Regions from separate parts of the Pseudoalteromonas sp. NJ631 genome, predicted to be linked through region 1. Evidence: riboswitches for the same ligand, from Rfam matches in the RefSeq annotation. Region 1 holds a riboswitch; the other holds the start of a gene.

Region 1 (16,478 bases):
GGTTTGACGCCCATAATTGCTTCACTGTCGCTTGGCGCGACCCGTAAATTTAAAATACGCCACAAAGTAAGTCACTCTGTAACTGATATTCTATTGGAAACAGGCAGCTTATTGGTAATGCAAGGTGATAGCCAGCGCGACTATCAACATGCTTTGCCAAAGCAGGCCAAGGTGACTCAGGGGCGTATTAATCTCACTTTTCGAAGTGTTGGAAATACGCGCTGAACGGCGTATAGTAGCGTCACGAATTGCTCTAGGAGACAAAGTATAATGTCAATGCAATCACAGATTTATGACAAAATAGCTGAAGCCGTTGCGTGCAAGCATCTGAACGTTATCAATGAAAGCCATATGCACAGACGTGGCGAAGAGTCTCATTTTAAAGTCATTGTTGTAAGCGAACAATTTATCGGTCAGCGGCTGCTGCAGCGTCATCGAAAGATCAATGAAGTGCTAAAAGATGAGCTGCAAAACCATATTCACGCTTTGGCCATTCATGCCTATACACCAGAAGAGTTTTCAGACAAAGAAGGTCAGACGCCAGAGTCACCAAAATGTTTGGGTGGTTCTAAGTTTGATAGCTGATCAGATGTGTGTTTTACATATCTGCCAGTACACTACGCAGTAATTTTAATAAAGTGAGACCAATCTCACTTTTATTTTGTATCAAATCAATGGATAGGATCTCTTATGGTCATCAAACCAAAAATTCGCGGATTTATTTGTACGAATGCGCATCCAGTAGGCTGTGCTGCACACGTTCAAGAACAGATTGAATACGTAAAACAACAAGGCCAAATCGAAAATGGTCCTAAAAATGTATTAGTAATTGGTGCATCGACAGGTTATGGCTTGGCATCGCGTATCACGGCTGCATTTGGTGCCGGTGCGAAAACGTTAGGTATCTTCTTTGAAAAAGAAGGCTCAGAGAAGAAAACCGCGTCAGCGGGTTGGTATAATACGGCTGCCTTCCAACAAGCTGCAGAAGAAGCGGGTTTGTGGTCGAAAAATATCAATGGCGATGCATTTTCTGATGAGTTGAAGCAAAAAACCATCGACACCATCAAAGCTGAGCTGGGTAAAGTAGATTTAGTGGTATATAGCCTTGCGTCTCCTCGTCGTAAAGACCCTAAATCTGATGAAGTTTACTCTTCAACACTTAAGCCAATTGGCTCAGCTATCACAACTAAAAACCTGAATACTTCTAAGCGTGTTATTGATGAAATGACAGTTGAAGCTGCTAACGAAGACGAAATCGCCAATACGGTTAAAGTGATGGGTGGTGAAGACTGGGAACTTTGGATTGATGCGCTTAAGCAAGCGGATGTGTTAGCTGATGGTTTCAAGACAACGGCATATACTTATATTGGTAAAGAGCTGACTTGGCCAATATACGGTCACGCAACGATTGGTAAAGCAAAAGAAGACTTGGACCGTGCAACGCTGGCAATTCGCGAAACCACTGCTGATATTAATGGCGAAGCTTATGTGTCTTCACTGAATGCAGTAGTGACGCAGGCAAGCTCTGCTATTCCAATTATGCCTCTTTATATCTCTGCACTATTTAAAGTGATGAAAGGTGATGGCACATATGAAGGGACAATCGAGCAAATTCATGGATTGTTTACTGAAAATCTATATGGTCAATCGCCACGCTTTGATGATGGCGGTCACTTGTTCCAAAACTATAAGGAACTAGAAGACGGCGTTCAAGCTCGTGTGCAAACTATTTGGGATACTGTTGATACTGATACAATTGATGAATTGACGGATTATGTTGGTTATCACAACGAATTCTTGAAGCTATTCGGCTTCGGAGTTGACGGCGTAGATTACGAAGCTGATGTGGATGCAACGGTAGAAATTAGTCATCTCGTTTAATTTCACGGTTTTTGATCTCACTGTTTTTGATTTTGCGGGCAAAGTGCTACTTGGTACTTTGCCCGTTTTTGTTTGACCGTGAATTTTTACTTATTTTGTAGATTAGGGTAAGAAAAATTTTATCTATGCAACTTTGGTCTATACTCCTTCCAGTGATGGATTTTTCAACTAATCTAAATCCACGTTAAAGTCGTATTAATTTCATAATTCCACTCGCATACTCAGTACGATTAATGTTAAAATCAGAGAAATATGTGAGGACTTTTATCACGACGCTGCTTTTTTGTGCGCGTTGAGAGGTATTTTAAAGGGGCTTGTTTGGGAACCCTATCCGGACTCATAACTTTCTGCTCTTTATACCTAATACTTAGTACAAACGAGGTGGCGCTGTGGTGACTAAAGATATTTTCAGTTTCTTTCCGTTAATGTAATGCAAGTGCGTATGATCAACATAAAAAAAGGTCTGGACTTACCAATAGAGGGCGCACCTCAGCAAGTTATTCATGATGGTTCTGCCGTCAAACGAGTAGCTGTGCTAGGTGAAGAATTCATCGGTATGCGTCCTACCATGCATATTCGTGTGGATGACCAAGTCAAAAAAGGCCAAGTTCTTTTTGAAGATAAAAAGAACCCAGGCGTCAAGTTTACTGCGCCAGCTTCTGGTGTAGTTAAAGAAATTAACCGTGGTGCTAAGCGTGTACTTCAATCCGTTGTGATCGAAGTTCAAGGCGACGAGCAAATCACTTTCGAGAAGTTTTCAGCTGCTGATTTAAGCAACTTAGACTCTGAAAAAGTGAAGGAAGTGCTAACCGAGTCTGGTCAATGGCCTGCGCTTCGTGCACGTCCATTCAGCCGTGTCGCTGTGCCGAGTGCAACACCTAGCTCAATCTTTGTGACAGCAACAGATACTAATCCGTTAGCAGCCGATCCTGCTGTTATCATCGCAGAAAACGTGGAAGCGTTTGAAGCGGGTCTAGCGGTTGTATCTCGTTTGACTGAAGGCAAAGTATTTGTGTGTAAGAAAGCGGGTGCTAACGTACCTAGTTCTTCTATCTCACAAGTAGAAGTTCATGAGTTTGCAGGTGTGCACCCAGCAGGTAACGTGGGTACTCACATTCACTTCCTAGATTCTGTAGGTACAAACAAGCAAGTTTGGCACATTGGTTACCAAGATGTCATCGCGTTTGGTAAGTTGTTCCTGACAGGTGAAATCTACTCAGACAGAGTTATTGCTCTAGCAGGTCCTCGAGTTAAGAACCCTCGCTTAGTAAAAACTCATGTCGGTGCGTCGCTAACAGATTTAGTTGCAGGCGAGCTTGAAGACGGTGATAACCGAGTCATTTCTGGCTCTGTGTTAGCTGGTAAAACAGCAACTGGCCCTCACGCTTACCTTGGTCGTTACCATACTCAAGTATCTGTTTTACTTGAAGGTCGCGAGAAAGAGCTATTTGGCTGGATCGCTCCGGGTAGTGACAAATTCTCAGTAACACGTACATTCATTTCACACTTAACACCTAGCCGTTTGTTCAAGATGACAACGTCTACTGGTGGTTCTAAGCGTGCGATGGTACCAATCGGTAACTATGAGCGTGTTATGCCACTCGATATTTTGCCAACGCTATTATTACGTGATCTTATTTCACGTGATCTAGATTCTGCGATTTCGTTGGGTGCACTAGAGCTAGATGAAGAAGATTTAGCACTATGTACTTACGTATGTCCGGGCAAATATGAGTACGGTTCAATCCTACGCGATTGCCTGACTACTATCGAGAAGGAAGGTTAAAAATGGCCTTAAAGAAATTTTTAGAAGACATTGAACCTCACTTTGAACCTGGTGGTAAACACGAGAAGTGGTACGCGCTTTACGAAGCCGTAGCAACTATCTTCTATACTCCTGGTTATGTAAACAAAGGTGCAACGCACGTTCGCGATAATATCGACCTAAAACGTATTATGATTTTAGTGTGGATGGCGACGTTCCCAGCAATGTTCTTTGGTATGTTCAACATCGGTCACCAAGCTGCGCTTGCACTAGGTAACGGTTTTGAGCTTGCTAATACTTGGCAGGTAGCTATCTTCCAAGCGCTTGGTGGTGAATTAACTGCTGATGCAGGTTGGGGCGCCAAGATGTTCTATGGTGCGTGTTTCTTCTTGCCTATTTACGCTACCGTGTTCGCGGTTGGTGGCTTCTGGGAAGTGTTATTCGCGTCAGTTCGTAAGCACGAAGTAAATGAAGGTTTCTTCGTAACTTCGGTATTATTTGCGCTTATCCTGCCTGCGACAATTCCTTTATGGCAAGCTGCTTTAGGTATTACGTTTGGTGTTGTAATCGCGAAGGAAATCTTCGGCGGTACTGGTCGTAACTTCTTAAACCCAGCACTTGCAGGTCGTGCGTTCTTATTCTTCGCATACCCTGCTGACATTTCTGGTGACACAGTGTGGACAGCTGTTGATTCGTTCTCTGGTGCAACTTACTTAGGTCAAGCGACTGCAGGTTCACTAGACTACAGCAATATGGACCTTTGGTTTAACGCGTTCTACGGCTTTATCCAAGGCTCTGTAGGTGAAACATCAACACTGGCAATCTTACTTGGTGGTTTGTTCCTGGTTTATGTTCGTATCGCTTCATGGCGCATCGTACTAGGTACATTCATTGGTATGGTTGTAATGTCATTCGTTCTAAATGCAATTGGCTCTGAAACAAATGCTGCGTTTGCTATGCCTTGGCATTGGCACTTAGTACTTGGTGGTTTTGCATTTGGTATGTTCTTTATGGCAACAGACCCTGTATCTGCGTCTTTCACAGACAAAGGTAAGTGGTTATACGGTGCGCTAATCGGTGTAATGGTTGTGCTTATCCGTGTTGTTAACCCGGCATACCCAGAGGGCATGATGTTGGCAATCCTATTCGCTAACCTTTTTGCTCCACTATTCGACCACTTCGTAGTGCAGTCTAATGTGAAGAGGAGATTGGCACGTGTCAACTAATAATGAATCAATGGGCAAAACGCTTGGCGTAGTTGTTGGCTTATGTTTAGTGTGTGCAATCGTAGTATCTTTTGCTTCGGTTCAGCTTCGCCCTATGCAACAAGCAAACAAAAACGAAGATATTCAACGTAACATTTTAGCCGTTGCTGGCTACGATAAAGTTAAAAACGTATCTGAAGTTTTTAACCAAAATATCGAATCACGTGTTGTTAGTCTTAAAACAGGTGAGTTTGTAGAAGACGTTAAAGCGGAAACTTTTGACTTTGAAGCGACTAAGTTTGATGCCAAACGTAGCTACAAGCTTTCAAAAGCAGAAGACAAAGCGGGTATTCAACGTATCACAAATAACTCTCCAGTTTATTTTGCAAAAGATGACCAAGGTAAAGTATCTACTATCATTCTACCAATCCAAGGTTATGGCCTTTGGGGTGTGATGTATGGCTTCCTTGCGCTAGAAGCTGATGGTGAGACGATTAAGTCAATCAACTTTTATAAGCACAGCGAAACTCCTGGTCTTGGTGGCGAAATCCAAAACCCTAAGTGGACTGCACTTTGGGAAGGCAAAGAGCTTCCTATCGATGTAGTTAAAGGTAGTGCTGGCGGTAACGAACACAAGGTAGACGGTCTATCTGGTGCAACACTTACTTCTAACGGTGTTGATCACACAGTTGATTTTTGGACAAGCGACAAAGCGTTTGGTCCATTCCTTGCGAAAGTACGTAAAGGAGCATTGAACTAATGGCTAATGCAAAAGAAATGAAGGAAGTCTTGTTTGGTCCTGTTTTTGCAAACAACCCGATTGCACTGCAAGTGTTGGGTATCTGTTCTGCACTAGCGGTAACTTCAAGCCTTAAAAATGCACTTATCATGTCAATCGCGTTGACATTGGTTACTGCGTTTTCAAGTTTATTTATCTCAATGATCCGTAACCACATTCCTTCAAGTGTGCGTATCATTGTACAAATGACGATTATTGCATCTTTAGTAATCGTTGTAGACCAAGTGCTTCAAGCGGTTGTTTACTCAACAGCAAAAGAACTATCAACGTTCATCGGCCTTATCATTACTAACTGTATCGTAATGGGTCGTGCAGAAGCATACGCAATGAAGTCACCACCAACAATGTCGTTCCTTGACGGTATTGGTAACGGCTTAGGTTACTCTGTTGTACTTCTAACAGTTGGCTTTATCCGTGAGCTATTCGGTGCGGGTACATTGTTTGGCGTTGAAATCTTACCACTTATCTCTGAAGGTGGTTGGTATCAGCCTATGGGTCTACTAGTTATGCCATTCAGTTCGTTCTTCATCGTAGGTGCATTTATTTGGGCACTACGTACTTGGAAGAAAGAGCAAGTAGAAGCGAAGGCATAAGGGGAGAGAGATGGAACAATATATCAATTTATTTATAAAAGCAGTTTTCATTGAAAACTTAGCTTTGTCTTTCTTCTTAGGTATGTGTACTTTCTTGGCGGTATCTAAGAAAGTAACAACGTCGCTAGGTCTAGGTATTGCGGTAGTTGTAGTTCTTGGTATCTCTGTACCAGTAAACAACTTGGTTTATCACGCAGTGCTAGCGCCGGGCGCATTGGAATGGTTAGGCTTCCCTGAAGTGGATCTTAGCTTCCTACGCTTCTTGACGTTTATCGGTGTAATCGCAGCGCTTGTGCAAATTCTAGAAATGACATTGGACAAGTTCTTCCCTGCGCTATATAACGCACTAGGTATCTTCCTACCGCTAATCACAGTTAACTGTGCGATTTTCGGTGCGGTATCATTCATGGTTGAGCGTAACTTAAACTTCGGTGAATCTGTAGTTTATGGTCTAGGTTCAGGTGTGGGCTGGGCACTTGCTATCGTATTGTTAGCAGGTATTCGTGAGAAGATGAAGTATGCAGACGTTCCTGATGGTTTACGTGGCTTAGGTATTACCTTTGTTACTGTAGGTCTAATGGGCTTTGGCTTCATGTCATTCTCTGGTATTTCACTGTAAGGTAGCGAGGAAACTATACGATGGAAACTATTGTATTAGGCGTAAGCATGTTCATCGCTATCGTTGTGATGCTAGTGCTTATCATCATTGCAGCGAAATCGAAGCTTGTAGCAAGCGGTGACGTTACAATTGATATTAACGGCGATCCTGAAAAAGCGATCAAGACTCCTGCTGGCGGTAAGCTACTAGGTGCACTTGCAAACGCGGGTATTTTCGTATCGTCTGCATGTGGTGGCGGTGGCTCGTGTGGTCAGTGTCGCGTACATATTAAAGAGGGTGGTGGTGATATTCTACCAACCGAACTTGACCACATCTCTAAAGGTGAAGCACGTGAAGGCTGTCGTCTAGCGTGTCAGGTTAACGTTAAAAACGACATGGAAATCGAAGTTGAAGAATCAATCTTCGGTGTTAAAAAGTGGGAATGTACTGTTATCTCTAACGATAACAAAGCAACTTTCATCAAGGAGCTAAAACTAGGCATCCCTGAAGGTGAAGTTGTACCTTTCCGTGCTGGTGGTTACATTCAGATTGAAGCACCAGCTCACCATGTTAAATATGCAGACTATGATATTCCTGAAGAATATCGTGCTGACTGGGAACGTTTTGGTTTCTTTAAGCTAGAGTCTAAAGTTGACGACGAAACGATCCGTGCGTACTCAATGGCTAACTACCCAGAAGAGTTTGGCATCATCATGCTAAACGTACGTATCGCAACTCCGCCGCCAAATAACCTAACATTACCTTGTGGTAAGATGTCATCATACATCTGGTCACTTAAAGAAGGTGATAAGGTTACTATTTCTGGTCCATTTGGTGAATTCTTCGCGAAAGACACTGATGCAGAAATGGTATTTGTTGGTGGTGGTGCTGGTATGGCGCCAATGCGTTCACACATTTTCGATCAGCTTAAGCGTCTTAACTCTAAGCGTAAGATGTCTTTCTGGTACGGTGCACGTTCTAAGCGTGAAATGTTCTACGTGGAAGACTTTGACGGTCTAGCTGAAGAAAATGATAACTTCCAATGGCATGTTGCCCTTTCAGATCCTCAACCAGAGGATAACTGGGAAGGTTACACGGGCTTCATTCATAACGTACTTTTTGAAAACTATCTTAAAGACCATGAAGCGCCAGAAGATTGTGAGTTCTACATGTGTGGTCCTCCAATGATGAACGCGGCAGTTATTAACATGCTTAAAGACTTAGGTGTGGAAGACGAAAACATCCTACTTGATGACTTCGGTGGTTAATTAGGTTTCGGTCTAACAATGAACTTAAGTTAGAATATAAGCCCTCCAGTAAAATACTTTGCTCGAGGGCTTTTTTATACCCGTTGGTACTAAATTCAGGGAATTCTGATGCAAGCAAGTTACGCTTTTTTATCTAGATTTTTTATTATTTCGTTTTTATTCGTTTTTTTAACAGGGTGCCAAGACGCCAAACCTGAAGCCAAGGAAATCGTGCTGTCTGGTAAAACCATGGGCACGACCTACAACATCAAAGTATTCCCTGGCGAAAAGCCGCTCTCACAAGCGCAGCTGCACGATGAGGTTGAGCAAGCATTAAAGACTGTTAATCAATCTATGTCCACCTATATCCCAGATTCTGAGATTAACCAGTTCAACCGTTTAGCGGCAAATACCGTTATGCCTATCAGTGAAGACTTTCGCTTGGTAGTTGCTGAATCTATCCGCCTTGGGAAGTCGACAAAAACGCTTGATGTTACGATGGGACCGCTTATCGATTTGTGGGGATTTGGTCCTGACAAAAGACCAACAATGCGTCCGTCACAGGCTGAGTTAGACGATATGCGCACTCGTATCGGTGTCGATAAGCTCATTTTAAATGACAGTGGCCTCGCTAAAACAATTGCTGGACTTGAATTATCATTTTCTGCAACCGCTAAAGGTTATGGTATAGATAAGGTCGCTGAGGTGATTGAGAGTCATGATATTCATGACTATATGGTTGAAATTGGCGGCGAGCTGCGAGTTTCAGGTAAGAAGCCGGATGGTAAGTGGCGTATTGCTATCGAGAAACCTGATGCGCCTGTTGGTCAACGCCAAATTCATCGTGTGATAGAGCCTGGCAAAAATGGCATTGCGACCTCAGGTGACTACCGTATTTTCTATGAAATGGATGGTGAAACCTTTACACACCTTATTGACCCAACAACGGGTCGCCCGGTTAAACATGAGCTAGTATCAGTAACGGTACTGCATCCATCTGCGATGACGGCTGATGGCTTAGCAACAGCATTGACTGTGATGGGCACGGAGCGTGCAAAGGCGTATGCCACTGAGCATCAACTCCCCGTGTATTTGATGTATAAAAGTCCTGAAGGGATCAAGAGTTACGCGAGTGAAGCATTTCAGCCGTACTTGAATTAAGCTCTACAACACCCCATAATTTAATTGTGAGTGACGTCATGAAAGCGTATAATTTGCGCGTCGTCACTCAATTCAATGTAGCAATAAAAGGGGCTAGATAATGTCTTTATTCCTCCTTACTTTCGGTTTACTTATGCTTATCGCTGTTGCGATGGCTGTAGGCGTTATCGTACAAAAGAAATCCATGGCCAGTAGTTGTGGTGGTTTAGGCTCAATGGGCATTGACAAAATTTGTGATTGCGACGATCCATGCGATAAACGCAAAAAGCGGTTAGCAAAAGAAGAGATGTGGAAAGAAAACCAGATCCTGTAACCGTAGAATGATATTAATTGAAAACGCAAGCTTAGCTTGCGTTTTTGCTTTTTGGGTAACAAACCTTAGGTTAAGTAAAAATGCAGCGGCAGCTATATTTTGTTCGTCATGGTGAAACGACGCTCTCAGGCCATTTACTTGGAGTGACAGATCCCGAGCTCAGTACCATAGGCGCTCAGCAATTGCTGCAATCATTAACGAGTCTAAGTGGCCTGAGGCGTATTATTAGCTCTCCAAGGAAGCGCTGCCTGAATACTGCTACAGCCTTTGCAAAGCAGTATCAACTCCCCATTGACGTGGAGCCAAATCTCGCCGAATTTGATTTTGGATTATGGGATGGACAACCTTATGATACGCTTTGGCGAGAAACCCAATCTCCAAGTATTGGCGATTTTTGGCAAAACCCTTGGCTGCACACGCCTCCTGAGGGCGAGTCTATGTATGATTTTCATCATCGGGTCACAACGTGGTGGCACAGCATTTTGGCGTCGCCAAGTGAAGAGTGTATCGCCGTCGTAGCGCATGCAGGAGTAATAAAGGCGCTTGTAGCACTTATCCTTGAGCTATCGCCAGAGCTTACTGCATACCAATCGAAGATAGATATTCCCTATGCGGGTATAGTAAAAGTTGAGGTGTTTTACGACAGCAGCCAAACTGCTTGGCCAAAAGTTGTATTTTAGACGTCTAGACTTCATAATATTGCAAATTTCGTGATAGGCAGATATTGGGAATGAGGTGTGAGTCCTCAACTGTCCCCGCAACTGTAAGTGCTTGAGCCTTGTCTCTTGCATAAGTCAGATACCAAGGCCTATCCATATACTTAAGCGGGCAGACTTAAGTCAAAGTTGTCGCTTCTCTATAAGCTACTACTTTGCCGTGCCCAATCAGAGGTGCTATGGCAGTTACTCCACAGTTTCAAGTCGATAAACTTAGCGTGCAGCTTGGTGGTAAAGCTATCTTAAAGGCACTCAGCTTTGCTATTAATTCGGGGGAATTTATTGGTTTGCTTGGACCGAATGGTGCTGGAAAGTCGACTTTGCTGCGCACTTTATATCAATACACAGCACCAAGTTCTGGGTCGCTACTTTTCAATGATAAGCCGCTAGCTAGTTACGGACGTAAGGCCTACGCAAGGCATGTTGCTGTGGTGCTACAAGAGATCCCCGCTGAGTTTACTCTGCCATTATTTGATATGGTATTGATGGGGCTAACACCAGACAAATCACTGCTTGCGACAACGACGGCCGCTGAAAAACAGGCAATCTTACATGCCATTGAGCAGGTTGGATTGAGTCATAAATTGGAGCAATGTTTTAGCTCATTGTCTGGTGGGGAGAAGCAAAGGGCAATGATCGCACGTGCTATGGTGCAAGCGCCTCAAGTATTGATAATGGATGAGCCCACCAGCCATTTGGACATTAAATATCAAATCCAAATTATGGAGCTGGCCAAACAACTTGGCGTTACTATCATCGCGTCTTTTCACGACTTAAATTTGGCTAGCGCCTTGTGCGATCGCTTATTAGTATTAAATAATGGTGAGCTTGTTGCAGATGGGTCGCCACTTGAAGTCATTAACGAAACCCTATTAAGCCAAGTTTTTGGGGTATGCGCAGAGGTTTCTACTGTCCGTCATCCGCCAAATAACAGTGAGATTCCACATATACGCTTTCATTATGGGTATCAGTTATGATTGCCGCAAAGCGGATCGCGTTGATATCGATACTGCTATTGAGCTTGTGCTGTTTTAGCATGCTGATGGCACTAAAGATCGGTGCGATTGATTTATCTTGGCATACAGTTATACAAGCGATTATTAATTTCGATCCCAACGTACTTCAACAACGAGTGGTAGTTGAACTTCGTCTGCCACGGACGTTACTGGCGATGAGCGCGGGAGCAGGACTGGCGATAGCAGGTCTTATTTTGCAAACCGTGACGCGTAACCCTCTAGCTGATCCTTATTTATTTGGTATTTCTTCAGGTGCCTCATTTGGTGTGGTGGTACTTATCGCGCTATTTGGTGCACAGTCTAGCCTAATGATGTCTGGGGCTGCATTTGTCGGAAGTTTGCTGTCTATTTTGTTGCTTTTATTTGTGGCAAAGCGCAATGCAATGCAGCAGGTGGAAACTATGCTCTTGGCGGGAGTCGCACTTTCTTTTCTGTTCAGTGCCTTTACTAGCTTGTTGCTCTATTGGAGTGACCCTCAAGCCATCAGTGCAATCTTGTTTTGGAATCTAGGCTCGTTTGCAAGGGCGAGCTGGCAATGGCTATGGCTTCCTTGTTTGGTCGTGTTGCTGAGTTTTATCACGCTTTTAGTGATGCGTCGGCCACTCAACGCCTTGTTGCTCGGAGATGAGAGTGCCACCACGCTTGGCGTGAATGTAGGACGAGTGCGAATAGGTATGTTGTTATTGAGCTCCTTACTCACCGCAGTACTTGTGGCTGCGTGCGGTGGAGTCGGATTTGTAGGTTTGATGATCCCGCATATCGTGCGCTTTTTTATCTCGCAAGCAAAGGTCATTGGGCTTGTGGCCACCGCGCTTTGCGGTTCGCTATTGATGCTATGGGTGGATGTATTGTCGCGCACACTTATCGATAATCAGGAACTTCCCGTGGGGGTGATCACCGCCGCCATTGGCAGCGTGTTCTTCTTAGCATTGCTTATTTTCAAAAATCGCCGCTCTGGAGGCGTCGGAGTTACCCATGGTTAAACCGTTAGATACACGCTTAAACACGCTTATTCAACAGCGCATTGACTTAAAAACCAAACCGTTAGGTGCGCTGGGTAAGCTTGAAGCCTTGGCTGCGCAGCTAGTACAGATCTTCTCACAAAGGCAGACGCAATTAAACATCGAGCAGTTAGCAATAACGCGCCCTGCAATGTTGGTTTTTGCGGGCGACCATGGTATTGCAAGTCACGGGGTTTCTATCGCGTCAAGCGAAGTGACTGGGCAAATGGTTGCAAACTTTGTGCAGGGGGGGGCCGCGATCAATGTTTTTTGTCGAGAACTTGGTTGGCAGTTAACCGTAGTAGACTGTGGCACATTAGTGCCATGCGAGCCTGCGCCGAATTTGTGCTCACAGCGACTTGGCGATATTACTCATGCTTTCCATAAACAACCCGCGATGAGTGAAATGCAGCTCAAGCAAGGACTTGAATACGGAGAGCAAGTAGTGATGTCCGCTATTGAAGCGGGTAGCAACGTAATTGCTTTTGGTGAAATGGGGATTGGCAATACCAGTTCTGCAGCTGCAATTTTAGCGGCGCTCAGTGGGGCGAGTGTGGAATTATGTGTGGGGCGCGGTACAGGCATTGACGATGAAATGCTTTGCAAAAAACGGGCACTTATCAAACAGGCTCTAGAATATCATCAAGATAAGCTTGCGACACCAGAACAAATTTTGCAGCGCCTAGGTGGCTTTGAAATTGTGCAAATGGTTGGTGCCATGCTGGCGGTTGCACGGGCACAAAAAGTAATCATAGTGGATGGTTTTATCTCCACCGCAGCGGCTATGTTGGCAAGTAGAATAGCACCGCATAGTAAGCAATATATGGTGTTTGCTCACGGCTCTATGGAGCAAGGTCATAAGTTAATGTTAGAGCAGTTAAACGCTGAGCCATTACTACATTTAGATATGCGCTTGGGTGAGGGAACAGGCGCCGCTCTAGCGCTTCCATTATTACAAGCTGCGCTAGGCTTTTTTTGCGAAATGGCAAGCTTTGCCGATGCCCATGTTACGCAAGTGGTAGACGCATAATGCAGTGGCAACAAGAGTGGCGACTGTTTAAGCTTGCCGTGGTGTTTTTAACGCGGGTGCCAATTCGTTTGGATCCTGCTCCTTCATCCGATGAACTTAACGAAGTGAGTGGTTACTTTTCTTTAGTCGGTTTATTTGTTGGTAGTTTCTCGGCCATGCTTGGCTATGTTGCCAGTGGTGGTGTGTCGCTAATGTTCGGCGCCGTTGTTGCACTGGCTGCGAGTATTTTACTTACCGGTGCTTTTCACGAAGATGGTTTTGCCGATGTTTTTGACGGTTTTGGCGGTGGCTGGAGCCGTGAACAAAAGCTTGAGATCATGAAAGATAGCCGTCTTGGTACATACGGTAGTTGTGCGCTGATATTGCTGTTATTGGCCAAATTTTCGCTTTTGCTCATGCTCTTTAATGACTTTGCAGTGATACTTGCTGCACTTATTTTAGCCCACAGTCTAAGCCGTGCCTTTGCGGTGTCTTTAATCGGTGCACTTAACTATGTACAGGCTGATAAGCTGAGCAAAGTTAAGCCGGTAGCGAAACATCTATCGAGTGCTGCAGCGACTCGCCTTACGCTAACTACCACCGCGATTTTAATTTTCTGTTGGCCATGGCTTGCGCTTTCATTGTTCGACTTGCTGCTGCTGTGTACTTGCTTATTTGTGCTAAGACTTGTGTGCATTAAATGGTTTAACGCGCAACTCGGTGGTTATACCGGAGACTGTTTAGGGGTCGCGCAGCAACTCGCTGAGCTTGTTATTTTGCTTTTTATTGTGGGTCATCTCTAATGGCACAAATACAGTTAATACTGGGCGGTGCTCGTTCAGGCAAGAGTCGCTTGGCAGAGCAGCGCGCTATTCTATTGTTAGAGCAAGGTGCGGTGAACGAACTTTACTATGTTGCAACTGCAAAAGCTCAAGATGAAGAAATGAAAAGCCGAGTGTTTGCTCACCAGATGCAGCGCGATAGCCGCTGGCAGCTAGTAGAAGAGCCGTGGCATATTGATAAGCTTATTGCTACTGCACGCGAAGATGCGCTGTTACTTATCGATTGCTTGACTTTATGGCTGAGTTTTGGCTTATGCGAAATGGGCAAAGCCGCGACTATAGACAAAAAGGAACATTTGCTGGCGGCACTAGAAAGCTGTGCTGCCACTGTTATTTTGGTGAGTAATGAAGTGGGGCATGGGATAATTCCGCTGGGCGAGCTAAGCCGTGAGTTTGTTGATGAGTCTGGTTGGCTCCATCAAGACATTGCTAACGTGGCCGATAGAGTCGATTTTGTTATTGCAGGCTTGCCACAATGTTTAAAAGGTCAAGACGTATGAAAACCTTAATGGTGCAGGGCACCACGTCTGATGCCGGTAAAAGTACATTGGTTGCGGGACTTTGCCGGGTGCTGCAACTAAGAGGCTTGTCTGTTGCGCCTTTTAAGCCGCAAAATATGGCACTAAATAGTGCCGTCACACCTTGCGGCGGTGAAATTGGTCGGGCACAAGCACTCCAAGCCGAAGCCGCAAAAGTCCCGCTATCCATAGACTTTAATCCTATTTTGCTTAAGCCAAACTCTGACACTGGCGCACAAGTGATCATTCACGGCAAAGCCATTAGCAATATGGAAGCAGCCGCGTATCATGATTACAAGAAGGTAGCGATGGAGGCCGTGCTTTCCTCACATCAGCGTCTCAGCGAACAATTTGAGCTGTGCATAGTGGAAGGGGCGGGGAGCCCTGCTGAAATTAATCTGCGTGAAAACGACATTGCCAATATGGGGTTTGCCTGTGAAGTTGCGTGCCCCGTGATCATTATCGCTGATATCGACAAAGGCGGGGTGTTCGCACACTTGGTTGGCACACTTGCGCTATTAAGTGACTATGAACAAAGCTTGGTTAAAGGGTTTGTGATCAATCGCTTCCGTGGTGATATTGCGTTATTGCAATCAGGACTTGACTGGCTCGAGCAAAAAACGGGCAAGCCTGTACTTGGGGTATTGCCCTATTTGCATGGCTTAGCGCTCGATGCAGAAGATGCGGTGACGGTGGACAATATCTGTGAACGGGGATCGTTAAGCGTCAGGGTTTTACTATTTCCTCATATTAGCAATCACACTGACTTTGACACCTTGCGCTTAAACCCTGAAGTGGATTTGCGTTATGTACGCTATCAAGAATCTATCGGTCCTTGTGACTTAATCATTCTGCCTGGCAGCAAAAATGTGTTGAGCGATTTAACCTTCTTACGCAAACAGGGTTGGGCAGAAGAAATCAAACGGCACCTGAGGTACGGTGGTAAGGTACTAGGTGTGTGTGGCGGTTTGCAAATGTTAGGTAAGTTCATCAGAGATCCAAATGCGGTGGAATCAACTCTCGGTGAAGTCGCTGGGCTTGGTCTGGCTGACTTTGATACTACACTTTCAGAGCAAAAAGTACTGACGCAAGTATCTGGCATTTGCCAATTGGATGAGCAAAGTGCTGAAATTTGTGGTTACGAGATCCATGCTGGGATTTCTTCTGGAGCGGCACTAGATCTGCCATTCTTGCGATTTAGCACACATCCAAATAACAGTGTGAAAGATGGTTTTATCTCTCGAGATAATCAAATTGCAGCCACCTATTTACATGGTTTATTTGATACGGTCACTGCGACACAGGCTATCTTGTCTTGGGCTGGTAGTAAGCAAGCGGGAACAGCCGCGATTGATTTAGCGAAGCACAGAGAGCAGCAAATTACGCGTCTTGCCGACAGCTGTGAAGCACATTTAGATTGGCAAAAATTGATGAAAATAATTGAGGAATAACATGAGCGAACAACAAGATAAGCATCAGCAACGACAGCAAAAAGTAAAACAACAAGTCGATGAAAAAATTGCCGCGGCGCAGCAAGAGCAGGGCATTTTACAAGTGATCACAGGTAACGGTAAAGGTAAGTCAACATCTGGTTTCGGCACCGTTGCACGTTGTGTCGGTCATGGTATGAACGCTGCAGTTGTACAGTTTATTAAAGGAACCTGGGATTGCGGTGAACGCAATTTGCTCGAAAAAGTCGGCGTGCCATTTGCAGTCATGAAAACGGGCTTCACATGGGAAACGCAAAACCGTGAAACCGACACTGCCGCTGCGCAGGCGACGTGGCAGCAAGCAAAAGTATGGCTACAAGATGA
Region 2 (16,478 bases), on a different contig from region 1:
AGCGCAATCAGCAAAGGTAGACACCTTAACTGCACAATTAGAAGCCACCAAAACAAAACTCGCCGAGATGACCATTTATGCGCCATTTGATGGATTATTGGGTACTCGAAATGTCTCTATCGGTAGCTTCGTAAACAACAATACAGTGATCACCACACTCGATGACATTAGCATCATTAAAGTGGATTTTCAGGTACCAGAAAAATACTTAGCGCAACTACAACTTGGTATGCAAGTGAATGCACAAAGCGAAGCTTACCCAGAGCAACTATTTACCGGTAAAGTCTCCCATATTGACCCGCGTATTAATGAACAAACGCGCTCGGTACGAGTGACAGCGAGCTTCACCAATCTTGACCATAAACTTCGCCCTGGTATGCTACTACATATGGGACTCGAACTGGCTCGATTACAAGCCCTTGTGGTGCCAGAAAAAAGCATCATTCCAAGACAAGATAAGCATTTTGTATTTGTCATTGACGACCAAGGTAAAGCGCAACAACGCGAAGTACACCTGCAAACTCGCTTTAGCGGCTGGGTGGCTATCGACGAAGGGCTTACAGAGGGACAACAAGTGATCACGGAAGGCACCTTGAAGATCCGATCAGGCTCAAAAGTTGAAGTAAAGGGGTAAGGCGACGTGAGAATCACTGATACGGCGGTAAAGCGCCCGATCTTCGCGATCGTCATTAACTTACTGCTGCTGACCTTTGGCTTAGTGGCATTTACTATGCTACCACTGCGCGAATACCCTGATATTGAAACTCCAATAGTCAGTGTAAGTACTAACTACACAGGCGCATCGGCGGAAGTTGTAGAAACCAAGATCACCCAAGTATTAGAAAACCGGATTTCGGGGATCGAAGGGATCAAAAGCATAAATTCCAGTAGCCGCAACGGTAGCTCCAATATCACTATCGAATTTAATATCGATCGCGATATCGACGCTGCTGCAAATGATGTGCGTGAGCGGGTTTCTCGTGCGCTAGATAGACTACCAGAGCAAGTGAGGCCGCCTGAAGTATCGAAATCAAACAGCGACGAAAGCCCTATCGCTTGGTTTGTACTCAACAGCGAAACCATGGATACCTTGCAGCTTTCAGACTACGCCCAGCGCTTTATCGTTGACCGTCTGGCGGTTGTTGATGGCGTATCAAATGTACGCATTGGCGGTGAGCGTCAATACGCCATGAAGATTTGGCTAGACCGAAAGGCGATGGCCGCTCGTGGAGTCACAAGCAGTGATATTGAACAAGTGCTACGCAGAGAAAACGTAGAATTACCCGCTGGCGAAATTGAATCCGTTGACCGTGATTTTTCTGTTCGTATTGCCAGAAGCTATAAGACTCAAGAAGACTTTGACAACCTAGTGATTAAGCGTGGCGAACAAGGCTATTTGGTGCGACTTGGTGAAGTCGCGCAGGTGGTACTTGAAGCCGCTGACGACGAAAGTACCTTCCGTGGTAATGGTAAAAATATGATTGGCCTTGGCGTTGTCAAGCAAGCTAAAGCCAATACGCTAGAAGTGGTCGACAACGCCCGTAAAGAGCTTGAAAAAATAAAACGCAACCTGCCTCAAGGCACTACCATAGAAGACAGCTACGATTCTTCTATTTTTATCCGTGAGTCCATTGCTGAAGTATACAGCACACTTGCAATTGCCATGGCGTTGGTGGTACTCGTTATCTACATCTTCCTTGGCAATATCCGCGCTACGCTGATCCCTGCTGTTACCGTGCCGGTAGCCTTAGTTGCAACCTTTATGTTCTTGCTGGCCATGGGGTATTCCATCAACTTGCTGACGCTTCTTGCACTCGTGCTTGCCATCGGCCTTGTGGTCGATGACGCCATTGTAATGCTAGAAAATATCTACCGCCGCATCGAGCTTGGCGAACCCAAGTTACTGGCAGCGTACCGTGGCGCGCGTGAAGTAGGCTTTGCCATCATTGCAACAACGCTGGTTTTGGTTGCCGTATTTATTCCCTTGGTCTTTATGGATGGTCGTATTGGTGCCCTATTTACCGAGTTTGCCTTTGCAGTAAGTGCTGCAGTGCTGTTTTCCAGTATTACCGCGTTGACCTTGTCTCCCGCCCTTTGCTCCAAAGTGTTAAAGCCTAGCAATAAAGAAAACCGCTTTAGTCAGTGGATGGACCGTCAATTTGGACGACTTGAACAAGGGTATCGTCGAGTTTTACAAGACAACTTATCGCGCAAATACAGCCTGATTGTGATGTTGGCACTGGCGGGTTTTACCAGCTACAGCCTGTTTAAACAGATCCCATCTGAACTGACACCAAAAGAAGACCGCGGTACTTTCTTTGTTATGATGAATGGTCCAGAAGGGGCAAGCTACGAAAACAACTCGCAAAATATGGCAAAAATTGAAGAGCGACTGCTTCCTTATGTAGACTCAGAGGAACTTAGCCGCGTGCTTATTCGCGTGCCCGGTTGGGGTGGTCAAGGCGGTGTTGCTATTATCGGCATGCCAGACTGGGATGAGCGAAAACGCTCAACTTGGGAAGTCATGGATGAGATCAGCGGTAAAATGCAAGATGTTACGGATATTCGCGCCTTTGCTATTATGCGCCGTGGTATTGGCGGCGGCGGTAACTCACGCCCCATTGAGTTTGTACTGCAAGGCAACGACTATGACGAGTTGGCCGCATGGCGCGATCGCATTCTAGAACGCGCACGAGAAAATAAAGGACTGGTTCGTCTCGATCACGATTACAAAGAAACCTTCCCACAGTTTTTGATAAGCATTGATAAAACCAAAGCTGCAGACTTAGGCGTGTCGGTAAGTGCTATAGGCCAAACGCTAGAAACCATGCTGGGACAACGTCGTGTTACCACCTTTATTGACCGCGGTGAAGAATACGATGTGATCTTAAAAGGCACCAAAGCCGACTTCTCTGCTCCGGATAATATTTCTGATATTTATGTGAAGTCTCGTAGCGATGAGCTCGTGCCATTAGACAGTTTGATCACCATAAAAGAAGAAGCCACAGCTTCTCGATTAAACCGCTACAACCGTATGCGCGCGATAACTATCACGGCAAACCTCGCAGGCGACTACACACTAGAGCAAGCGCTCGACTTTTTAAATAAAGTTGCCGCCGAAGAGAATGATATCGACGGTGCCATCGACTATAAAGGCGAGTCACAGCTGTTTTATGAAGGTGCATCAGCGATGACCTATGTGTTTATTCTGGCGCTCACGGTTACTTTCTTAGTATTAGCCGCACAGTTTGAAAGTTTTGTTCATCCACTAGTTATCATGCTCACCGTACCGCTGGGTTTAGTTGGTGCAATGTATGGGTTATTTATTACCGACAGCACGCTAAACATTTATAGCCAAATTGGTATTGTCATGTTGATTGGCCTTAGTGCCAAAAACGGTATCTTAATCGTGGAATTTGCTAACCAATTGCGTGACAAAGGCATTGCCTTCGAACAAGCCATTGTTGATGCTGCAGCGCAGCGATTAAGACCTATTATTATGACCTCGCTAACAACCGTGATGAGCTCTATCCCGCTTGTGTTTGCAACGGGCCCTGGGTTCGAAAGCCGCATGGTGATCGGTGTCGTGATTTTTGCCGGTGTCAGTGTTGCCACCATTTTAACCTTGTTTGTTATCCCAACCGCCTATACTTTACTAGCTAAGAAGACGCAATCTCCAGAAGAGACGACAAAACGTCTTGAGGAGCAGTCGAAACAACATCCTGAGCAGGAGGTATAATGGCAACTTTACGAACCGCAACTTTTGGTGGTGGTTGTTTTTGGTGTATTGATGCGGCATTTCGCCGCGTCAATGGTGTTGAGTCAGTGCAGTCAGGTTACGCAGGTGGCCACACAGATAATCCCACCTATCAAATGATATGTCGGGGAGACAGTGGTCATGCTGAGGTAGTCCAACTGCAATTTGATGCCGATATTGTCAGCTTTGATACTTTGCTTAATATGTTTTTTACCCTGCATGACCCAACGCAGTTGAATCGCCAAGGCAACGACATTGGTACTCAGTACCGTAGTGTGGTGTTTTATCATGACCAGCAGCAACAGCAACAAACTCAAGATTGTATTGCGCAACTTCAAAACCAGTTAAGTGAAAAAATAGTGACTGAGGTTAGCCCTGCGCCTGAATTTTATCCTGCTGAGCACTATCACCAAGATTATTACACTGAAAACCCAAACCAAGGCTATTGCAGTGTGATGATTGCCCCTAAAATTGCAAAATTTGAAAGCCATTTTGCGGCAAATTTAAAGCACTAAACTTGTGTGCCGAACGCAATAGATTGCGTTCGGCTTACGCCTTACGGCAACATAGGTATAGCAAATACATAAAAGCTGGTGCGGCCATCTTTAATCCGCAAATGCCCACGCGTTACTTCCATTTCTAAATTCGCCGTATCACCAGGTCTTAAGGTATCTAAGCCTTTAAGCGGAACAACACCTGAATTGATTAACTGGGCGTTGTGCTTAATGACCTGCGGAATATCTTCGCTCATATCCACACCCAAGAATTCAAACACATCAATCACAATACGGCTAAATTCAGTATAAAGCTTGTCAAAAATCCCCGGAGTCAAGGTATCTATCAAATCGAGGATCCACGGCAACTCTACTTTTGTTGTCACCACAGGCTTAAAGCTAGAAATTAAAGGATCTAACTCAAGCTGCTGGGTACGTACATCATACTTACCTTTGATGGTGACATTTTCGTTGTTAATATAGACATGGATATAGATATTCATCCCAAGCTGTTTCTTACGAAACTTAGCGTAAGACTTCAAATCGAAGCCATCGATCAGCACAGGTACTTTATTTTGCGCATCGACTCTACCTGCAATTTTCATATGCATAGTGCCGTAGAGACTAGTGGTGTGGCTCACTTTATTTGAACTAGATTGCGCGGCAATATTGTTGACGATATCGGTCGTCAACTCTTTGTAGTTATGTTCCACATTCGAAAATTGCTGATGAATGATATCTGAAACCTGCGTATACATTTCCTTTGGACCTTGGCTAGATGTTGTCCTGCCAGTAGACCAACACTCTCCACCGGTATAAATCACAGGCACTGATATAGGCGTTAGATGATCGTTGCCGGGGTGGCGATAGTACATCATGCTGCGGATCCGACTACAGGTTTGCGATGGCGCGTTAAACCAAGCGAAATCGCCCGTCATTGATTGTGTTGAAAATTGAGGTTCAAGCTGATTTTCAGGTAGTGAGGCTTGCGCTGATGTGACAATCCCAAGCGTGAGTAACCCAAATAATAGTGACTTCATGTTCTTTTCCTTAAGGTAGTAATAATACAAATCAAATCTATTATCAACCACAAATAAGGTAGGACACCAGTTACAAATGTAATGCAACTAAATGATAAATAAGAAAAGTGATCCATTACTCATGATGGATCACTCTGGGTATTGAAAAGCAGTTAACGCATTAGAAGCTGTAGCTCACACCAACGTAGGCTTGTCTACCTAGTGGCTTATAGCCCAGTAATGAGCCATCTTTTGCTTCGCCCGCTGTGGCATTGAAATAGCGCTTATCGGTTAAGTTTTCAATACGGCCATTTAACTTGAATCCATCGAAAAACGTATAGTTAGCAGCTAAGTTAAACAGCGTATATGACGGTAAAGTCACTGTATATGCACCTTCAGCTCCCCATACTTTATCGTCGCGATTACCTCTATGGACTAAGGTCAGTGTTGCGTCGACATTTTCCCACGCTTTACTGACTGAATAAGTTAAGGTGCGTCTCGCTCTGCGCTGTAATTGCTTGTCGGTATCAGCGTCTTTAGCACTCACATAGCTCGCATTTACCGTATGCTCGATACCAAAGTTGTCTTCAATTTCAACAGAAAGATCAGCACCTTCAAAGTCAGCGCGCTGAACATTGTAAGGGATGTATTTCCATTTATCATTTTGCTGATAAACGATTTTATCGGTAATACGGTTATCGTATACCGCAGCTTCCACACGGAAGTTCTCGCCGCCCCATGTGACAATAATTTCGTTATTAGTGGCTTCTTCCGGCTTAATATTTGGGTTAGGCAGATAGTATGGACTATCAATCACAAACGCCTGTGATAAAGAAGGTGCTCTAAAGGCAGTACCATGATTCAACTTAACACTCAGGCCATCCATGAGTTGCTTGCCTACAGCAACCGTGTAGGTGTTTGCACGACCATGAAAATCATAATCATCCGTTCTCAGTACAACCTCTGTCAGCCAATTTTCATCGTTGTAAAACCCACCTAGTGCTAAAGATAAGTTATCACGCTCAGGCTCTGAAAAAGAGGCGGTAGAATCACCAACATCTTCATTTAGAAAGGTAAAGTTACCCGTGAAGATCAAAGCTTCGGTTAAACTATATTGCGACTGATATTCAAATTGGCTGCGTTTGGTGACATAAGCGTTATCGTCAGCACTATTACCGATTTGAACGTTTTGTTCCTTACCTAAGCTGTATGACGCACTTTGACTAAACTTGTCAGTACGTCTTTTCCACGCCAACTTATTGGTGTAGTTATGGAAACGGTAAGCATCACTACCAAAAGAGTCATACTCCCCCTCACCTTCACTGTACTGTGAACGTAAGCTAAAAATGCCACTTTCTTCATCACCATACTGCACATTTAAACCGGCATTACCGTTATAATATCCATCACGGTCATGGTTTTTTGTGATTGCAGCTTCAGGGTCTTTCTCAATCACATCATAGCCATCAGTATGAGTGTAACCCGCATTAGCTGCAATACTAAACTTGTCTTTTTTGTAATTTACCGTTGCTTCGGTCTTGGAGTAATTGTTACTCCCAGTCGTAAGCGCGATTGTATTGTTATTCCCTTCGCGACTAATAATATTAATCACGCCAGCAATGGCATCTGAACCATAAATCGCAGCTTTGGCACCACGAATGATCTCAATCCTTTCGATGCTATTAAGTGGTAAATTAGTGAGCGAATTGTCACCGGAGTTTGCATCCGTCACTCGAACCCCATCGATTAACACTAGCGTATGCTTAGCGTCATTACCGCGTAGAAATAAACTCACGCTTTGGCCTAAGCCTCCGTTTCTAACCGCTTGAATACCAGCGATATTATCGAGTAGCGATACGACATCTTGAACATTGCTTTTTTCAATATCAGCACGACCTATAACCGTAATGGCAGACAATGCGCTTTCTAGAGACTGTTCAAATTTATTGGCAGTAACAGTGATATGTTCAAAATTTTGATCCGCAAATGCTGAAAAAGAGAGCGCCGTCGCTATCGCCGCGCTTAGAGCAGTTTTATTTAACATGGTTTCCCCTAACTTGTACCCACCGTACAAGAACACAAAGTGACTGTTTCAAGGCCGGTCTCCGGGCTCAGTAAATCTGCAGATTGGCAGTTCACTCTACCGTTGCGGGGGCAGCGCTGGCATAGAACCGATCCAAGCTAATCACGTGTAATAAACTGTCTTACTCAATTTATTATTGATTAACGCAATTAGATGTTCCCTTGTGTTCGCACCAGTTTCCCGATTATCTATACACTTAGCAACCACACTAGGTTGTGTACAGCACCTTGAAAATGCGAGGCTATTGTCTTGGGTTTCGGAATGATTGTCAATGGACGTCTAGAAATCCAAAAGTGCAATCTATGCACTTTTGGAATGAAGTAAAGCGTAATTAGTCGCGGAAGTTTTTGAATTGAAATGGTTGGCCAAGCTCACCGGTACGAACCAGTTGCATCGTTTCTTGCAAATCGTCACGCTTTTTACCCGTTACACGCACCGTATCGCCTTGAATTGACGCTTGAACTTTAACTTTTGAGTCTTTAATAAGCTTAACCAGTTTTTTCGCCATCTCTTTGTCGATGCCTTGCTTTAACGCCACCTTGCGCGATACGTATTTGCCAGAGCGCTCAATGTCTTTTAACTCGAAGCTTGCTACATCAAGGCCGCGCTTTGCCGCTTTACCCACTAACATATCGAACAATTGCATAACTTGCTGTTCTGCTTCCGCTTTGAGGTTGATCATTTCACCGCTTAGCTCGATTGACGCATCTACGCCACGAAAATCAAAACGCGTATCAAGCTCACGAACCGCGTTGTCTACGGTATTTTTTGCTTCTGTCATATCAATTTCAGATACAATATCAAATGAAGGCATGCTTCTCTCCTAAAGTCATTTTGGCTCGATTATAGCAGTTTATGCTTAATTTGAGTTACTTTAAGTTTTTAAACAGCGTATTAGGATGTTCACCCAATGGACAGTTTTCGATGGTATACTGCTCGCTTAGTCATACAGAAGTAGGATGTATTGTGACACGGCGCGTTTATAAAGCTCTTTTGATTATCTCTTTAATTATATGTACAGTGCTATTCGCAAAGGAAATTAGCTTGTCTCCAAAGCTGTTCCCAAATATCGATAAAGTGGCGCATTTTGGTGTATTTTTTGTGCTTGCGTTTATCTCTCACCATGCTTTTAAAGTAAAGGTATGGACACACATAGTGCTACTGTCCTTGTATGGTGCAGGTATTGAGTGGATGCAACATACACTACCGTACCGCCAAGCATCTACCGCTGACTTTTTAGCTGATTTAGCCGGTGCGGTCAGTTATTTTGTTCTATTTTATATTTGGGCAAGTTGGCGCAACAGAAAACATGGCTAACATACATATTTTAGGTGAAGGGGCGATAGGATTACTGCTCGCCCAGCATCTTAGTCAATCTCATCAAATTACGCTGATCACTCGAAATAAACGCGCAGCGACTTATCGCTATCAAACAGCAAGTATTCAACAAACCATCCCATGCAGCACAAAAACGCTTGCAGAACTTCCAGCCAGCAGTATAGATACGCTAATCATTCCCGTTAAAGCATATCAGGTCATCGAAGCACTCCGAGCGCTTCGTCCTGCTCTTTCAAAAAATGGCACGCTAATTCTTAGTCATAATGGCATGGTAGATTGGTCTGGTGAGTTAGCTGCGCTTGAAAAAACACAATCCGCCTACTTCTTAAGCACATCCATCGCAGGCTATAAAGTCGCAGACACTGTGCACCATACAGGACAAGGTGCAACTTGGTTTGGGCCGTTAAATTCACCAGCCGAATGCCACTACCAGCACGTATTCTCGCAACTGTTTAGCACATTTGAAAATGCCCAAACCACGTTTGATATCATGCCAACGCTTTGGAAAAAGCTGGCGGTTAATATTGCCATTAACCCATTAAGTGCATTGGAGCAAGTCGCAAATGGTCAGTTAAGACAGCCCAAATACGCAGCCCAAATCCTTAATTTAATGAATGAAGTACAACTAGTGGCTGCAAGTACAGGCGTAAACTTAGCGCTTAGCGAGCTAGTCACGCTTGCTTACACCGTAATGGCACAAACCGCAAACAATCGCTCTTCAATGAATCAGGATGTCGCGAATAACAGACGCACAGAAATTGACGCCATGTGCGGGTATATTTGCGAGCTAGCAGCAAAACAAAATATTGATGTGCCGTTGAATCAACAGTTATTCGAGGAAGTGAATAAGCGCAGGCAGCTAGCGCAACAATAAGCTTAACTTCTCGGCGGGTAAACCGCCTCCCACAGAACTATTTACACAGCGAATTAGAGATTAAGTATGATATCGGAGCGTCGTTTTAAAAGAATGAACGAAGAGCGCATGGAGGGTAACTACAAAATACTAGCAAACAAATAAATTGGGGCGCGTGAGCAATAACAAACGACCTCTACCTACCCACAAAAGCGTACGTTGGGTAAACCCTATAGTCTCACCCAACGCTTGTTAGCATGCTTTATTCTAAGGACGGTACACCTTGACGTTAGCATAGCCATTTTCATGCAGAATAAGTGCTTGTAACTGGCTCATTACGCCTTTCGAACAGTACAAGTAGTATTCTTTGTCCTGTGGTAAGTCGCCAAACTTAGTGGCTAATCTAAAGAAAGGTAAGTGGATCACTTGTGCACCATCTAGCTCTAGAGGGTTGGCATCTTCCTCTTCTGGAGAACGAATATCTAATACTACCGCGTTGTCTGGTAATTCACTTACCGATTCCGCTTCTTTCACTTCTTCTTTCGCTTCAGCTTCAATATCACGAATATCTTTTACCGTCGCGTTAGCTACAACTGTATTCAATACATCAAAGTCAAACTTTTCTTCTTCAGCTAATATCTTGTGAAGCTGTGCTTTTACCGTTGGTTTTTGAGAGATCACACCACAATATTCAGGCATTGCTTCTGCCATTTCATTGGTGCCAATCGCTCTGGCAATACGAATGATCTCTTCTTTATCGTGTTGAATAAGCGGTCGTAATATCAGCATCTCTGTAACACGGTCAATCACGTTAAGGTTAGCCAGGGTTTGGCTCGATACCTGACCAATACTTTCACCAGTTACCAGTGCTGGGATCCCCAAACGCTCTGCGACTACAGCACCTGCACGCATCATCATGCGCTTTAGTACCACGCCCATTTGTCCGCTTTCGATATTCTCAAGAATTTCAGCGACAACTGGCTCAAAGTCAATCGTAATAAATTTAACTTTGTGGGTAGAGCTAAATTGTTTCCACAAGTAGTGGCTTACTTGCTTAACGCCAATTTCGTGGGCTGCGCCACCTAAGTTAAAGAACAAAAAGTGCGTACGCGCGCCTTTTCGCATCATTTGATAAGTCGCAACACCGGAGTCGAATCCGCCAGAAACCAAAGACAACACGTCTTCTTGCGTTGGTAGTGGGAAGCCACCTAAACCAAAGTGCTGGTGACGAACAATGTAGGCTTTATTGTCTTTGACTTCGATTTTAACCGTCACATCAGGTTTTTTCAGTCTTACGCTGGCACCCTCTACATTTTGGTTTAAACCACCACCAACATAACGCTCCACGTCGCTTGAAGTAAACTCATGCTTACCTTGGCGCTTTACGCGTACACAAAACGTTTTGCCCTTGATCAATGGCTCAACCAAAGCAATCGTTTGTTGGTAGATATCATCAAGCGTATCGAACTGTGTCTCTTGCACCTCAATAAACTGCACAATACCTGGCGTGCGTTTAAGGTGGTCGATTAGACCAAGGCGGGTTTTCTCGTCACTTAGCTCGCTCGTCACTGAGATATTGTCCCAGTTATTTTTAACTTTTACGTTTTCGTCAACGCGAACCAACAGCATTTTGATGTTTTTCTCTAATACTTTGGTAAAACGCTTACGGACGGATTTGCTCTTAATAGCAATTTCGGGATGTAATTTGACGATAAATTTAAGCATAAAAGTCACTCTACTACAGATCGATTATCGGTTGCGATGACGCACTGATTTGACCTAAGCGGACTTTATCGTGGCGCACACTGACCGAGGACAGTTCGGGCGCGCGAGTATATCAAACTCAAAGCCGATTAGGAAATAAACAAACCTTTTCCCTTTGCGCTCTACAAAGCCTTTTGCCCGTGCTCCCCCAAGCAAAAGGCCCGCTTAATTATTTAAGGCTAAGCAATACTCGGTAAGCTCGCCTCTGCTAGTGCTTGATAATGCTGCTGAAGTTGTGCCACTTTCGGTGCGCTCATGGGCGTCGCGTAAGGTTTAAAAATCATCAGTACTTTAACAATGCCATTGTATATATCTTGTTGCTCAAGGACGCCAGTCATTCTTCTGGCTTTAACATAAGGAGTCCAGAAACTAACAGTCATTTTCAACATATGCGCAAGCTCTTTAGCATCGTCATCATCTATGGTGATCACGCCTGTATCTCTTAGGCCAATTACTACCGCTTTTACTTGCTCAAGTAAGCGTGACTGAAAAGCAATGTAGTTTTTTTTCAATTCATCATCACGAGCCAAAATGTCTGTCAGATTGTCGTAGAAAAAGTGATAACGCCACATCAGGTCGAACAAGGAGTCTAAATATTGAGTTAGCTGCTCAAGCGGTTCGTTGTGCTGCTCCAGTGGCTTAAAATGCGTATTTAAATGCTCGCTATAAAGGGCGAATATTTGCCGAATGATGTCTTCTTTATTTTTAAAATGATAGTACAAATTGCCAGGGCTAATCCCCAAACTGGAAGCTATATGGTTTGTCGTAATCGCGCGCTCTCCATGCAAATTAAATAACGCGATGCTGGTACGTATTATTTTTTCCTTGGTATTCATTACGATTCTCTATCTTTGTTGATAACGTGGTCGCGTTATTACTAGTGTTACTAGGCTATTTCGCGCTCCATGTGAAAAAATAGCACTAATTTTACCTCTAGATAAGCTTAGATCCGACAAAGCTGACCAGTGTTTTTTCAAAAAAACCTTGTTACCATACAAAAAAATTCAACATAGTTACGCTTATGAAAGTCATCGCCCTCTACCCTGGCACATTTGATCCTCTCACTAATGGACATGAAGACTTAATCAAACGTGCAGCAAAAATGTTTGATACCGTGATCTTGGCAATTGCCCATAACCCAAATAAACAGCCTTGTTTCTCACTAGAGCAACGTGTTGCTTTGGCTGAAGAAATTTTAAAGTCACATAAAAATGTAAAGGTGATTGGGTTTTCAGGATTACTCGTTGATTTAGCAAAAGAGCAAAAAGCCAACGTGCTGATCCGCGGCATTCGCGCGGTGTCTGACTTTGACTATGAGTTCCAGCTGGCCAATATGAATCGTCGTTTACATCCTGATTTGGAAAGCGTATTTTTAACGCCATCTGAAAAGAATTCATTTATCTCGTCAACTTTAGTAAAAGAAGTTGCGCTTCATAAAGGCAATGTCAGTGAATTTGTTCACCCGCTGGTTGCCAAAGCTTTAGAGGAAAAACTACACGGATGAAAAAGTGCCTATTATCCCTAGCCGTATTGGTTGGTACTTATGCGCACGCTTCACCTTGGATAGAGGTGTCGCAAAGTGAGCTTAAACACAGCATAGATTTACTGGTTGCAGAAGGCGTGATAAATCGTCCAGTTAATCAATATCCTCTGCTGTGGAGCGGCATTGTTAATGACCTTGCCGCTATTGATGACAGAAATCTCTCTGAAACCGCAAGCTTTGCATTGGCACATTTACGCCATGCACTAAAACAAGCAAAAAGAGAAAGATACAGTAGTGTAAAAGCACATTTTAACGGTGCTGAAGAGCGCTCAACAGGCTTTGGTGAACGTCAAAATGAACGTTCTGGCTTACGTACTTATGGCGTTATTACTGGCGGTGCAGTTAGCGCTAAAGTTGCGGTTAACTACGCAGATGAAGGCCAAGATGGAAAATACGTTAATCACCACGGCAGCCACCTTGCAGTGCTGTTTGGTAATTGGTCTCTCAGCGCTGAGCGACTCAGTTACTGGTGGGGACCGAGCAACGAAAATGCGCTAATGCTTTCAAACAACGCAGCGCCAATGAAGGCGGTTCGTTTGAGTCGTGCCAATAACAACTACATTGGACCGAGCTTTCTCTCTTTCGTTGGTCCTTGGCAAGTGACGGCCATTATGGCAAAACAACGCCCGAATATAGCCAGTAAAAAGGATGGCGATTTTTGGGGGTTTAGAGCGGCCGTTTTTCCAATTCAAGGGCTAGAACTTGGCTTTAGTACAACATCTAGCGACTTTGTTTATCAACAACAAAACCTTGAAAGCGAAAAGCAAACACAACGCCTCACCAGCGTTGACTTCAAATATTCCACTCGGATAGCTAATCAACCGCTTGCTTTATACGGTGAGTTTGCAGGCAATAACGACAGTGGTGCATTACCAAGCAATCCAATGTACACCCTAGGTATTGAAAGTTATTGGGGTGGTAAAGATTATCGTCTTAAAAGCTTTATTGAATACTCAGATACAAGCATTGATTGTAAAGACGAGCTAAAGCTCGCGCTTTGCCCAAGAGATAATACCGTGGATTCAGCGAACTATCGTGAACGCGACCTCTGGCTTGGAGCAAGCTCGGGATTGGACGCTAAAAACCTCACTTTCGCGTTAGATTACTTCAGCACAGATGGTATTGGTGCTTATGCCAAACTAAAACGAGTTGAATTTGACACACTAGATGTTGAACGAAACCAGCTTGAGCTCGGTTACCAACAAGGTGTGTTTGGCGCGCTTGCTAAAATTGGCGTAAAAGCATGGCAAGATAAGTCTCAGGAAGAAGACGAAAGCCACGCAGCACTTACGTTGAGCGTGGAATATCAGTTTTAACGAGCGGCCATCGCCGCTCTTTTATTATGGCGTATAATCCAAGAAAGTCCTTAGGAATAAGCAAAACGACAATTAAAAGCCAATCGGTTATATACATTCCGATAGTGTATAACCAGTAAACCCAATCACGATACTCTTTATCCACTCGGTGATTAGTAATAATATCCTCATGTATAATTAAAGCAAAAAGAAGTGAGTTTACAGTTAAAAAACCTATCGTATAGAACTTCACTACTTTTGTCAGTCGATACTCTGGAAACTTAAATAGCTTTACTAACAAAAGTATTGTAGAAATATCTAAGAATAAAAATATAAAGTAAATTGAAAGATCATAGAACCCCGCTGTACCAGTTAACCAGCCTTTTGACTCACAAAAATAAAATGTAGGTATTGTGAGAAAATATGAACCTGCGAGGAGAAATGAAATGCCACTGAGCTGCTTAAATTTAGGGTTTTTAGTCGCTCGAACAAAGTTAAAGAGTGCCACAAAAAGTAGAATCCATGAGTGCAAACTACTAAGAAACAAGTAAAACAAATAGTGAAAATCGACCACAACTTCAAGCTACCCTAGCTTTCACCTTACTTATAGCCCATTTAATACCTAACCAATCTTTATTGACTAATAGAGAAGTAACCATAATAAAGTCCACAGAAATCACTATATATGAGTACAAATACCATAATAACCAGCGCGTTACATTTTCATAAATATATGTATCAATATACATAAAGAAGAACATAACAGTATTAACAGTCAAACCTATCATGGTATATAAAACGCCGACCTCAAGCTTTTCATCTTTAAAAAAAGTATAAGTGACAAGAAAAAGAGCTAACAAAGTAAAGAGATCAAACAAAGCAAATATTCCGTGAATAGCTGTGTTGTAGCTATCAGAAACAATGATAAAATCACTTACAAAGTAGGAGGTAAATAACAGGATAGAAGCGACGAGTAGCTGTAAATTTTTCTGGACTTTTAGTATATAAAAAAATAAATGTAGTAATGAAGCCATCAAGAAGCCCCATATTACAAGGGCTCCTATACTCATACCAAAAAAATCATAAATTAACATTAATCATTAGTGCGGATCTTTAGACCCAGGTGGAGTAATTACACTTCCACGTGCGCCAGATACCATCTCAAGTTTACTTCCAGATTGAATTACCTTATCAGAAAGCGACTTTACTTGACCAGTTGTTTTAGCTTGATTTTTTCTCGCTAGGATTGTTCTTATCATGAAATTTCCCTCAATACTTACAAATTAGTCTTAACTCTAAAAGTGAGTCATCTAAAAATTATCGGGATTAATTAAGCACAGGGTATGCCAATATTCATTGAGACAAACTCAATCGGTTGATTTACATACAGAAAGAGCACTTACTAGCGCTCTTTCTGATTCTATAAAAGCTTAGTGTTAAGCCACAAATTTACATGGAATACTTAAGCTAGATGTTTGTTTTATAATGAAATCCATCGCAATTTCATCACAGTTATCTTTACGCAAGCACAGCTCACAGTCTTTCATCACTTTTTCAGGCAAGCTATCTTTGGTACAGTTGTTAAAACCTTGTTTCATAAAGAAGCCAGGCACTCTAGTTAGCACAATAATACGATTGAGTGCCAATTTTTTGGCTTTCACCAGTAAATGCTCGACTAAAAGTTGCCCTTGTCCCTTTATTTCGCTTTCGGGATTTACACCCAAAGAGCGAATTTCAGCAAGCCCTGTGTCGTAAATATACAAAGATGCACACCCGGTCACTTTGCCATCGACCTCAGTCACCGCAAACTCATTGATACTATGGATCATGTCACTTTTCGCTCGCGGTAGGTTCTCACCTACTTTAGCCCAGTATTGGATCAGCCCAGCAATGGCTTCAACATCATCTAAATTAGCATCACGTACTAAGATTTTTTGCTTTTTTTTTGCCGTTTTAATAGCACTAGTGACTTGTGGCAATGAGGTGCCGCCTAATGCTTTACGAGCGGCAATACAAGCGTCAATTTCGAGTACAGGGTAGACATCCTCTGCAATTACTGCGCTGACTTGCTGGAATTCCTCTAAGCTCAGATCTTCGAGGTTTTGCCCCTTACTAATAGCCAACTGCACTAATTCACCGACGATGTGGTGGCCTTCCCGAAACGGAATTCCCTTAGCAACGAGATAATCCGCAAGCTCAGTTGCATTGGCGTGACCACCTTTTGCCGCCGCTAACGTTTTATCACCATTAACCTTAATGCCTTTAACACATGCTTCTGCCATATGAATACACGCAAGCCAAGTTGGCATGGCATCAAATAGGCCTTCTTTGT

Evidence for each region. Region 1 has a riboswitch for cobalamin ahead of A587_RS0103150 (ABC transporter ATP-binding protein). Riboswitches for the same ligand answer to the same signal wherever they lie in the genome.
Region 2: another riboswitch for cobalamin. It lies ahead of A587_RS0116145 (TonB-dependent receptor domain-containing protein); the one in region 1 lies ahead of A587_RS0103150 (ABC transporter ATP-binding protein).

The regions. Positions count from the first base shown of each region.
Region 1 is NZ_AKXJ01000001.1:655,288-671,765, reverse strand. Features, by position in the region: gene A587_RS0103210 (alpha-ketoglutarate-dependent dioxygenase AlkB family protein) at 1-225, shown strand, start outside; gene A587_RS0103205 (BolA family protein) at 271-585, shown strand; gene fabV (enoyl-ACP reductase FabV) at 691-1,881, shown strand; gene A587_RS0103195 (Na(+)-translocating NADH-quinone reductase subunit A) at 2,324-3,667, shown strand; gene A587_RS0103190 (NADH:ubiquinone reductase (Na(+)-transporting) subunit B) at 3,670-4,872, shown strand; gene A587_RS0103185 (Na(+)-translocating NADH-quinone reductase subunit C) at 4,862-5,611, shown strand; gene A587_RS0103180 (NADH:ubiquinone reductase (Na(+)-transporting) subunit D) at 5,611-6,243, shown strand; gene nqrE (NADH:ubiquinone reductase (Na(+)-transporting) subunit E) at 6,254-6,862, shown strand; gene nqrF (NADH:ubiquinone reductase (Na(+)-transporting) subunit F) at 6,883-8,109, shown strand; gene A587_RS0103165 (FAD:protein FMN transferase) at 8,218-9,249, shown strand; gene nqrM ((Na+)-NQR maturation NqrM) at 9,350-9,562, shown strand; gene A587_RS0103155 (histidine phosphatase family protein) at 9,643-10,242, shown strand; cobalamin riboswitch at 10,261-10,388, shown strand; gene A587_RS0103150 (ABC transporter ATP-binding protein) at 10,458-11,255, shown strand; gene A587_RS0103145 (FecCD family ABC transporter permease) at 11,252-12,277, shown strand; gene cobT (nicotinate-nucleotide--dimethylbenzimidazole phosphoribosyltransferase) at 12,270-13,325, shown strand; gene A587_RS0103135 (adenosylcobinamide-GDP ribazoletransferase) at 13,325-14,107, shown strand; gene cobU (bifunctional adenosylcobinamide kinase/adenosylcobinamide-phosphate guanylyltransferase) at 14,107-14,646, shown strand; gene A587_RS0103125 (cobyric acid synthase) at 14,643-16,115, shown strand; gene cobO (cob(I)yrinic acid a,c-diamide adenosyltransferase) at 16,117-16,478, shown strand, end outside.
Region 2 is NZ_AKXJ01000010.1:42,406-58,883, reverse strand. Features, by position in the region: gene A587_RS0116165 (efflux RND transporter periplasmic adaptor subunit) at 1-634, shown strand, start outside; gene A587_RS0116160 (efflux RND transporter permease subunit) at 641-3,739, shown strand; gene msrA (peptide-methionine (S)-S-oxide reductase MsrA) at 3,739-4,272, shown strand; gene A587_RS0116150 (hypothetical protein) at 4,314-5,291, opposite strand; gene A587_RS0116145 (TonB-dependent receptor domain-containing protein) at 5,452-7,314, opposite strand; cobalamin riboswitch at 7,350-7,598, opposite strand; gene A587_RS0116140 (YajQ family cyclic di-GMP-binding protein) at 7,685-8,167, opposite strand; gene A587_RS24170 (VanZ family protein) at 8,398-8,670, shown strand; gene A587_RS0116130 (ketopantoate reductase family protein) at 8,663-9,565, shown strand; gene thiI (tRNA uracil 4-sulfurtransferase ThiI) at 9,812-11,269, opposite strand; gene A587_RS0116120 (TetR/AcrR family transcriptional regulator) at 11,488-12,144, opposite strand; gene coaD (pantetheine-phosphate adenylyltransferase) at 12,330-12,812, shown strand; gene A587_RS0116110 (capsule assembly Wzi family protein) at 12,809-14,167, shown strand; gene A587_RS0116105 (hypothetical protein) at 14,139-14,654, opposite strand; gene A587_RS0116100 (hypothetical protein) at 14,725-15,180, opposite strand; gene A587_RS25205 (hypothetical protein) at 15,247-15,405, opposite strand; gene argH (argininosuccinate lyase) at 15,583-16,478, opposite strand, start outside.